Regions from separate parts of the Arthrobacter sp. RAF14 genome, predicted to be linked through region 2. Evidence: riboswitches for the same ligand, from Rfam matches in the RefSeq annotation. Region 2 holds a riboswitch; each other region holds the start of a gene.

Region 1 (3,268 bases), 340 kb from region 2:
CCAGGACCGCCACGGTGGCGTCCTCCCCCACGGCGCGCTGTTCGCCGTTCACGGTGATGTTCATGCGTGAGCCTCCACAGTCGTCTCCTTCAGAAGTGCCGGGCTGAACCGGTCCGGCCGGAAGGCCGCCCAGCGCCCGTCGTCATGTCCATCGAGCAGATGCAGAACCGCCCGTGCCGCCACCGGCGTCAGCAGGACGCCATGGCGGAAGAATCCGGTGGCGATGACCAGACCGGCCACCTCGCCGCCCCCGACGGAGGCCACCCGGCCGAGCAGGGGTGCATTGTCCGGCGTCCCGGGCCGCGCCCGCGCCGTGATCTCATCGAGCTCGAGTTCCGCCACGGCGGGGACCAGCAACTGCGCGTCGCGGAGGAGCTGGTGCACCCCACCGGCGGAGACTCCGGACTGCCCATCCTCCCGCTGGGTCGCCCCGATCACCACGGTGCCGTCCTCGCGGGGCACCAGATAGACGGGTACCCCGCGGACCGAGCCGCGCACCGTCGCGGTCAGGAAGGGCCGCAGCTGTTCCGGCACCCGCAGCCGGAGGATGTCCCCGTGCACCGGGCGCAGGGGCAGATCGAGCCCGTCCGGCAACCCCCGCAGCTCAGGCGATGCGAGGCCGTTGGCCACCACGACCTCGACCGCAGTGACAACACGGCCGGAGGCGAGCAGCACCCCCGTCACCCGGTCGGCGGAAGCGCCGCCGTCGTCGTCGTTCGCCGACCAGCGCAGAGCTTCCGCACGTTCCTCCACGACCGTCCCGCCCGCCTGGCGGAAGGCCTCCAGCATCCTGGCGTGCAGGACTCGCGGGTCCACCTGGTGGTCGCCGGGGGTGAGGAAGGCCCCGGACAGCTGGGGTGAAAGCAGCGGCTCCATCCGGCGGGCCTCCCGGAGCGGGACCGCCTGGACGTCGAGGCCGTGCGCCCGCTGAACCGCTTGCAGATCCGCGAGCGCGGCCCGGTCGGCGGCGTCGAACCCCACCACGAGCGTGGGTGTGGCCCGGTACCCGCTGAGAGGCCCGAAAGGCGCGGCGAAGCCCTCCCAGAGCGCTGCCGATTCGAGCGTCAGGGTGAGGAGGTTCTCCTCCTGATAGTGGTATTCGCTGACCGGGGCCAGCATGCCGGCGGCGGCGAATGTCGCGCCCCGGGCGGGTGAGGGATCGATGAGGGTCACCCGGCGACCGGACCGGAGGAGCGTCCACGCGATGCCCAGTCCCACGATGCCCGCGCCGATCACCGCGGCGTCGGCCGTCTCCTGGTCCATGCTCCTCGTCCTTCCCTACGCCGGTGCTAACCGGATCAGGTGTGGCGGTCGGCGCTCAAGCCCTCTCAGCCGGCGAATATGACCATCCGCTCCGGCTCCCGCAGTACCGCTCCAGTGTAGAGGAACTAGGCTGAAGCCCATGGTTAACCGAGCAAATGCGACAGCGTCTCTGACCGCCGCGCGGCTGTACGTCTGCACCGATTCACGAGCCGGTCGCGGCGATTTCGCGGACTTCGTCGATGCCGCGTACACCGGCGGCGTGGACATCATCCAGCTGCGGGACAAGGCCATCGAAGCCGCCGAGGAACTCGAGCTCCTCGCCGTGCTGCGGGAGGCGGCCGAACGGCATGGGAAGCTCTGGGCCGTGAACGACCGCGCGGACATCGCCCGTCTGTCCGGCAGCCCGGTGCTGCACCTCGGCCAGAAGGATCTCCCGCTGCCCGCCGCGCGGTCCTTGCTGGGCGACGACGTCGTGCTGGGCCTTTCGAGCCATGCGCCGGAGCAGGTGGACACCGCCCTCGCTGCCGCGGCCCGCGGCGAGACCGACTACTTCTGCGTGGGGCCGCTCTGGGCGACGCCCACCAAGCCCGGCCGCGCCGGGGTGGGCCTCGACCTGGTCCGCTATGCGGCGGGCACCGGCACCACCGTGCCGTGGTTCGCCATCGGCGGCATCGACCACGCGAACGTGGCCCAGGTGGTCGAGGCCGGAGCGCGCCGCGTGGTGGTGGTCCGCGCCGTCACCGAGGCCTCCGATCCCGCCGATGCCGCGCGGCGCCTGCTGGCCGAGCTGCCGGACGCCTGACCTCTCCGTTAAACGCCACGGCCCCTGTCCTCTTCTCGCGAAGGGCAGGGGCCGTGGCGTTGCAGTACGGGGACTACTGGATCTCGTACTTCATGCCCTCGGGTTTGCTGGGCATGGCGCACAGCACGATGAGGATGATGCCACCCACATACGGGATGAGCGACAGGAAGAACATCGGGCCGGGGAAGCCCGCGTCGTGCAGACGGCGCCACGCGACGGCGATGAACGGCACCAGGAGCGCCAGGCTGATGATGCCGCCGATGATCATGAGGATGGTGCCGAACACCATGGTGCCGGTGAAGGCGACATCCGACGACGAGCTGTAGCCGGTGGAGGAATCCGAATACGCGGACTGGGAGACCAGACCACCGATGAGGAGGCCGTAGCCGATGCCGACGGGGATACCCGCGACGAGAGCCTGGAAGAGGTACCAGAACCAGAACTCGCTGCGGCTGGCACGGCCCTTGAAGTTGGCGTAGTTGGCGAAGCCCATCTTGATGGCCTGCGAGAACCCTACGCTCGGGCGCGGGACGTAGGGCGGGTAGAGGCCACCGCTGTACGCGGGCTGGCCGTAGGGGCTGGCGGGCTGCTGCTGGTAGCCCTGCTGGCCGTACTGGGGGGCCGGCGGGGCCTGCGGCGGCTGCTGGCCGTACTGGGGCGCCTGAGGAGGCTGCTGACCGTAGTTCGGCTGCTGCGGCTGACCGCCGTTGTTGTTCTGCCAATCGGGTTGTTGCGTCATGGTCCTGTTCTTTCCATCACTGGGTGCGCTTGATGCTTCCTTAACGTACAGTCTCCACCACATGCTCGTGGGGCTCAATGGGGAAAACTCCCCATTGAACAGGGTCAATAGCCGTATTTCATCCCTTCCGGGCTGCTTTCCATGGCCAGGAGCGCCAGGACGACCACCGAACCGAACGGCGCGAGGCTCAGCAGGATGAACCAGCCGCTGTACCCGGCGTCGTGCAGGCGGCGCACCCTGAGCGCAAGTCCCGGGATCAGAAGGGCCAGCGCCACGAGGATGAAGAGGATGGACAGGACGATTCCGGCCACCAGGGGCGCGCTCCACACGACATCGAGGTCCCGGCTGCGATACCCGGTCCGCGAGGAGTCCGACAGCACCCCGCCCAGCGAGGTCATGAAGCCCAGGAAGACCAGGAAGTACGCCAGGTAGCCCAGGATCCCGAGCACCAGGTACTCGAAGAC
Region 2 (3,268 bases):
CAGATGCACGTGCCCGACGTCGGCACGCGCCTGCCGCTGCTGCTGCAGTGCCGCTTCGCTCAGGTGCTCGCCGAGGTAACCGTTGGGATCCAGGGGCAGAGAGTCCATGACGACGGTACTGCCCTCCCAGGACCATTCGCTGCGCGGGCGGTCGTAGTACAGCTCGATGCCGTTGCCTTCGGGGTCACCGAAGTAGAACGCCTGGCTGACCAAGTGGTCCGCGCTGCCCTGGAAGAGCCGCGCGTCATAGGAGGCCGCCGTGGCCAGGGTGGCGGCGAGTGAGGCCTGGTCTTCGAAGAGGAGTGCCGTGTGGAAGAGACCGGCCTCTCCCCTGCCCGGCAGCTGAAGGCCGGCGGCGGGGGCCAGGTGCACCAGGGTGGACGTCCCGCGGCCCAGCGCGAGCCCGCCGTCCTGCTCCGCGAGAACTTCCAGGCCGAGCGCGCGCTGATAGTAGTCGCTCATGAGGTTCATGTCGGCGACCTTGAGCATGACCGTTCCCATGCTGAGATCGGCGGGAAGGAGGTCCTGGGACTGCGGAAGCGAAGTGTTCATACCCTTAAAATTACTTGAAGCTTCAATTTATTCCATACCGGCGACGCGGTGATCCCCCGGAAGGTCGCCATTGAGGACCACTCGGCGGGGTGCGGCGAGAGTTCCCAGGTTCCGCCGCGGATCCTGCGCGTACAACACGACGTCGGCCGGGGCGCCCTCTTCCAGGTTCTCCGCACCCAGCCATTCCCGCGCGGACCAGCAGGCGGCGTCCAGCGCCGTCACCGAAGGAAGGCCCGCCCGGTGCAGCTCCGCGACCTCGTCCGCGATCCGGCCATGGGCGATCACGCTGCCCGCATCCGTGCCGGCGAAGACCTGCACTCCCGCAGCGTAGGCTCGCGCCACATTGTCATAGCGCCGTTCCCACAGAGCGTGCATGTGCGCCGCGTACACGGGGAACTTCGGCTGGGCTTGAGCCACGATGTCCGGGAACGTGGCGATGTTGACCAGGGTGGGGACGATCGGGATGCCCGCTTCGACCAGCTGCGGCAGATGCTCGGGCTGCAGTCCCGTGGCGTGTTCGATGCAGTCGATGCCGGCCGCGATCACGTCGTCCAGGACCTCCTCGCCGAAGCAGTGCGCCGTCACGCGGGCCCCTTCTTCGTGGGCCGCGGCGATCGCCTCCGCCACCAGCTCGGCCGGGAACGACGGGCGAAGATCCCCGGCGTCGCGGTCGATCCAGTCACCCACCAGCTTCACCCAGCCCCTCGGGTCCGCGGCCACGGACAATCGGGCCTGCTCACGCACCGTCGCCACCAGATCCCGGTCCTCGACCTCGAGAGCGAGGCCGCGCAGGTAACGGCGGGAAGCCGCGACATGACGCGCGGCCCGGATGATGTGCGGCGCGTCCGCACGGCCGGTCAGCCAGCGCGTGTCGGCCGGGGACCCGGCGTCGCGCACCAGGAGCGTTCCCGCGGCCAGATCTGCACGTGCCTGCGCCAGCGTGGTGGGCTCATCCGCAGCGCCACCGGCCACCAGGCCGATGTGGCAATGCGCGTCCACCAGCCCGGGAACCACCCAGCCGTCCAGAGTGAGGTCCGGTTCCACCGCAGGCATGCAGAAGGTCAGCCGCCCGTCCACGGACCAGAGTCCGAGCGCTTCATCGTCCGGTCCGAGCAGAACGGGACCCGTGAACTCGATGACTGGATGGCGTCGCATGTCCGGCATGGATTCAAGCGTAGGTCAGAGGGGCTCTGCACGGGAGATGACAGTCCGCACCACACGGTTCCGGGCCTCCGTCCCTGGGGTCGTGTTACGGTGTTCGCGACCACACGGGTGTCCCAGGAGGGGCTGAGATCGGACTGTCACTGTCCGGACCGTAGAACCTGACCGGGTAATGCCGGCGAAGGAAGTGAGTACCGATGAAATCCTTGCAGCAATCCCCTGCCCACAGCCTGGAATTCCTCCCGGGAGACGACGGCATCGCCGTGCCCGTGACGAGTATCCGGCTGGAGGACTCCCCCGACGGGACGGCCAACGCGCCGTTCCAGGCCTACCGCACAGTGGGGCCGGGCAGCGAGCCCGAGCACGGACTACCGCCGCTGCGCGCAGAGTGGATCCATTCCCGTGACGACGTGCAGGAATATGTTGGCCGACGGCGTGATCTGCTCGACGACGGCCGCTCCGCCGCACGCCGTGGCGCCGCCTCCCAGGAGTGGCGAGGTGCGCAGCGCCCACCGCTCAGTGCACGGCCGGGCCGGCGGGTGACCCAGATGCACTACGCCCGCGCCGGGATCGTGACACCGGAGATGAGGTTCGTGGCGCTCCGTGAGAACTGCCCCGTGGAACTGGTCCGCTCCGAGCTGGCCGCCGGACGCGCGATCATCCCCGCCAACATCAACCACCCGGAATCCGAGCCGATGATCATCGGCAAGGCGTTCCTGGTCAAGATCAACGCGAACATCGGCAACTCCGCCGTCACGAGCTCCATCGCCGAGGAAGTCGACAAGCTCCACTGGGCCACCCTCTGGGGCGCCGACACGGTCATGGATCTCTCCACCGGAGACGACATCCACACCACCCGCGAGTGGATCCTGCGGAACTCCCCCGTGCCGATCGGAACCGTGCCCATCTACCAGGCGCTGGAGAAGGTCAACGGGGACGCCTCGGCGCTCACCTGGGAGGTCTTCCGGGACACCGTGATCGAACAGTGCGAGCAAGGCGTGGACTACATGACCATCCACGCCGGAGTGCTCCTGCGGTACGTGCCGCTCACGGCGGACCGCGTCACCGGGATCGTGTCCCGCGGCGGATCCATCATGGCCGGCTGGTGCCTGGCGCACCACCAGGAGAACTTCCTGTACACGCACTTCGACGAACTCTGTGAGATCTTCGCGCAGTACGACGTCGCGTTCTCCCTGGGTGACGGGCTGCGGCCCGGATCCACCGCGGATGCCAACGACGCCGCACAGTTCGCCGAACTGGACACGCTCGCCGAACTGACCAAGCGGGCGTGGGAGTACGACGTGCAGGTGATGGTGGAAGGACCGGGGCACATCCCGTTCCACCTGGTCCGCGAGAATGTGGGGCGCCAGCAGGAACTCTGCGACGGGGCGCCGTTCTATACACTCGGTCCGCTCGTGACCGATGTGGCGCCGGGCTACGACCACATCACTTCGGCCATCGGAGCCACCGAGATCGCCCGTTATGGCACCGCGATGCTCTGCTACGTCACGCCCAAGGAGCATCTGGGCCTGCCGAACAAGGACGATGTGAAGAC
Region 3 (3,268 bases), on a different contig from region 2:
TCCACCCGTTCCTCCCCGCGGCCGAGCTGCCGGGGGCCGAACCGCAGCTCGTCGAGCACGGTTCCGGTGACGAACTGGTGCTCGGGTTCCTGGAACACCGTCCCGATCCGCGTGATCAGTTCCTTCGCCTTCCAGCGGTATGGCTCGGGACGCCGGGGCACGGCCTCCCCCGCGGCCAGCAGCTCGGACGAACCGACGACGGCGCCCGCGGCCGGGGTAAGCAGGCCCGCCAGCGTGAGGGCCAGGGTCGATTTGCCCACGCCGTTGGGTCCGGTCACCGAGAGCGCGCGGCCGGCCCGGAGATCCAGCTCGACGCCGCTCAGCACGGGCGCGGCCTTCCGGGACCCGAAACCGCGGCGCGAGACCGCGGCCCGGCTCACCGCCAGGTCCCTGGCCTCCAGAAGCACGACGTCGCCGGACGAGGAGAGGGGAGAAGACGAGGACGAAGGCATTCCGGCACCGGGCGCCGCACCCGTCAGCACCGGAACCCGGCCGGGGATCCAGACTCCCTGGGCCGCCAGGGCCTCGCCCTGGGATTCGAGGACGGTGTCGGGATCACCCGAGGCCACCATCCCGGACGGCCCGTCGGGCCCTGCCCCGAGGACCACCACGCGGTCCACGGCGTCCTTCCAGACCTCCACCCGGTGCTCCACCACGAGCAGCGTCGCGCCTGAGGCGGTCACCGCACGGATCACCGCGTCCCGGACCTCCAGCACGCCGGCGGGATCGAGGTTGGCGGTGGGCTCGTCCAACAGGACCAGTCCGGGACGCATGGCGAGCACCCCGGCGAGCGCCAGGCGCTGCTTCTGGCCGCCGGACAGGGCGTGCGTCGGGTGGTCCAGCGGCAGGGACCCGAGCCCGACATCCTCCAGGGCCTGGCGTACGCGGGGCCAGATCTCGGCGGGAGGCACCGCGAGGTTCTCCGCGCCGAAGGCCACGTCGTCGCCCACCCTGCCGAGCACCACCTGGGTCTCCGGATCCTGCTGCACCAATCCGGCCCGGCCCCGGGCGTCGCGGGGAGAGCGGCCGTCGATCAGCAGCGCGCCGGACTCGTCGGCGTCGTCGTCCTCCGCCGAGCCGAGAACACCGGCCAGGGCGTGCAGCAGCGTCGACTTGCCCGCGCCGGACGGACCCAGCAGGAGGACTTTCTCCCCCGGTTCCAGGTCCAGGTCGAGCCCGGCCACGGCGGCGCGGCTGCGCCCGCCATGCCGCCAGCCCCAGTCGCGGGCCGTGACCCGGGCCGGGGTCACGGCGCTGGCGAAAGAGGCCATGCTCAGCCGAAGACCGGCTCGGCACCGGCCTTGCGGGACGCGAAGGAGGACAGGGCGCCGGTCCGGGCCAGGCCTCGCGTGGCCACCCAGGAGACGGCGCCCGCGATCACGGCGCCGGAGATGATGCAGAAGAGGATGTAGAGGAACTTGGCGGTGCCGTCGTAGGCGATGTTCCAGCCCCAGGGCAGGAAGCAGTCGTTGAGGCCGCAGAACAGGCCGGAGGCCGCGCCCGCCAGCACGGCGGTGGGCAGGTTGAACTTCCGGTAGAGGAACGCGGCGAAGATCAGCTCCGCGCCGAGGCCCTGCAGCAGCCCGGAGATCAGCACGGTGAGGCCGTACTGCGATCCCATGATGAGCTCACCGCTCGCGGCGACGGCCTCGCAGAAGAGAGCGGCGCCGGGCTTGCGGATGATGAGCCCGCCGAGCACGGCCGGGATCATCCAGCCACCGGCGTAGAGGCCGGAAAGCGGGGCGTAGGCGGCGGTCAGCGGGGTGATCAGGTTCGCGCCCTGGGACCAGGCCCAGAACAGCACGCCCCCGGCCACGGCGATCAGCGCCGCCACCACGATGTCCACCACGCGCCAGCCACGACGCTGCGCAATAGCCTGAGTAGTCATTGTCATCCTCCTGGGATTACAGGAGGGGAGGTGCCCGGAGGCACGTTCTGAGATGCTCGACTCCCTAGCGCCGGTACTAGCCGGATCAGGTTCGAGGGTCTGCGGTTGCTCCGCACTCTCAGCGCCCACACACCCTGCGGTGGCGGCGCTCCCCTGTCGTTCGTTGTGTCACTCAGTTTATACCCGCCCGACAACGCCGGCGGAGGCTCCGCTGTCACATTCCCGGGGTGCGGGGGCGGGGTGAGCCCGGGCCGGCGCCGGGCGGGCTGGGGCACCGGAGTCGGGGCGGGGTCCGGGTGCGCTCCCCGCCCACCGCGCACCCCGCCGACCGCGCACTCCACCCACTCGTGAGTCCGCTATGGAGGGGGTGAGTTCGCTACAACTGGTAGCGAACTCACCCCATCCATAGCGGACTCGGCATCGCTCGGCGCACGATCGCCCACATTCGGCGCCCCGTGCCCGTGCCCGTGCCCGTGCCCGTGCCCGTGCAACCCAACTCTGCCCCGCGCCCGCACCATCTCACCTCCCCCCGCGCCACCCCCGGTCCACGGCACCGAGGAACCGCTCGCCCCCTGTTGCCCGCCTCACGAAACTTGGCCCCCTCACGACGCGCTCGTTAGGCTCACTCGCAAGCCGAACGTGACGATGGAAGAAGACTGATGCGCAGCCAGAAGCCCGGATCGACCGCCAAGACCCTCCTCGCCTCGCTGTCCCTGGTCGTCGCGGCCGGGATGCTGGGAGCCTGCGCGGCGCCGTCGTCGTCGAGCGCTCCGGTGCCGTCCGCGAGCGCAGCCGGCACCGCACCGGCCACGCCATCCGCGGCGCTCATGGCGAAACTGGTTCCCACGGACGCCCGGACCCTCACCGATCCGGCGAAGCCCAAGACGACCCTGGTGCTCTTCACCGATTACCAGTGCCCGTACTGCGCCAAGATGGACACTCTGATCGAGCGCGCCACGAAGGAATACGGTTCGCAGGTGCGGATCGTGGTGCGCAACTTCCCGCTGCCCATGCACCAGAACGCGCCGCTGGCGGCGAAGGCCGTGGAGGCCGCGGCCGAACAGGGCGCCCTGGAGAAGATGGGCCACCTCGTGTTCAGCAAGCAGGCCGACTGGGCCAAGTCCACCTCCGGCCAGGCCGAGACCTTCACGGGGTACGCCCGCAAGCTGGGCCTGAACATGGACCGCTTCAACAAGGACTTCACCTCCCCGGCCATCGCGAACCGCGTCCAGCGCGACCTCGACGACGCCAAGGAGCTCGGCCTCCGCGGCACCCCGTCCCTGGTGCTGGAGGGTCAGCTGCTGCCGGTCGATTCGAGCGACTACAACACCCTGAAGGCACCGCTGGACGAGGTTCTGGGGAAGTGATCTCCCCCTCAAC

Evidence for each region. Region 2 has a riboswitch for thiamine pyrophosphate ahead of thiC (phosphomethylpyrimidine synthase ThiC). Riboswitches for the same ligand answer to the same signal wherever they lie in the genome.
Region 1: another riboswitch for thiamine pyrophosphate. It lies ahead of thiO (glycine oxidase ThiO); the one in region 2 lies ahead of thiC (phosphomethylpyrimidine synthase ThiC).
Region 3: another riboswitch for thiamine pyrophosphate. It lies ahead of AB4Y75_RS12775 (ECF transporter S component); the one in region 2 lies ahead of thiC (phosphomethylpyrimidine synthase ThiC).

What each region holds. Positions count from the first base shown of each region.
Region 1 is NZ_JBFREG010000001.1:663,236-666,503, reverse strand. It holds gene thiS (sulfur carrier protein ThiS) at 1-64, opposite strand, end outside; gene thiO (glycine oxidase ThiO) at 61-1,263, opposite strand; TPP riboswitch at 1,259-1,375, opposite strand; gene thiE (thiamine phosphate synthase) at 1,403-2,065, shown strand; gene AB4Y75_RS03170 (DUF805 domain-containing protein) at 2,139-2,804, opposite strand; gene AB4Y75_RS03165 (DUF805 domain-containing protein) at 2,909-3,268, opposite strand, start outside.
Region 2 is NZ_JBFREG010000001.1:998,866-1,002,133, reverse strand. It holds gene AB4Y75_RS04695 (VOC family protein) at 1-552, opposite strand, end outside; gene AB4Y75_RS04690 (amidohydrolase family protein) at 580-1,707, opposite strand; TPP riboswitch at 1,811-1,917, shown strand; gene thiC (phosphomethylpyrimidine synthase ThiC) at 1,911-3,268, shown strand, end outside.
Region 3 is NZ_JBFREG010000005.1:103,203-106,470, reverse strand. It holds gene AB4Y75_RS12780 (ABC transporter ATP-binding protein) at 1-1,271, opposite strand, end outside; gene AB4Y75_RS12775 (ECF transporter S component) at 1,274-1,888, opposite strand; TPP riboswitch at 1,933-2,053, opposite strand; gene AB4Y75_RS12770 (DsbA family protein) at 2,548-3,255, shown strand.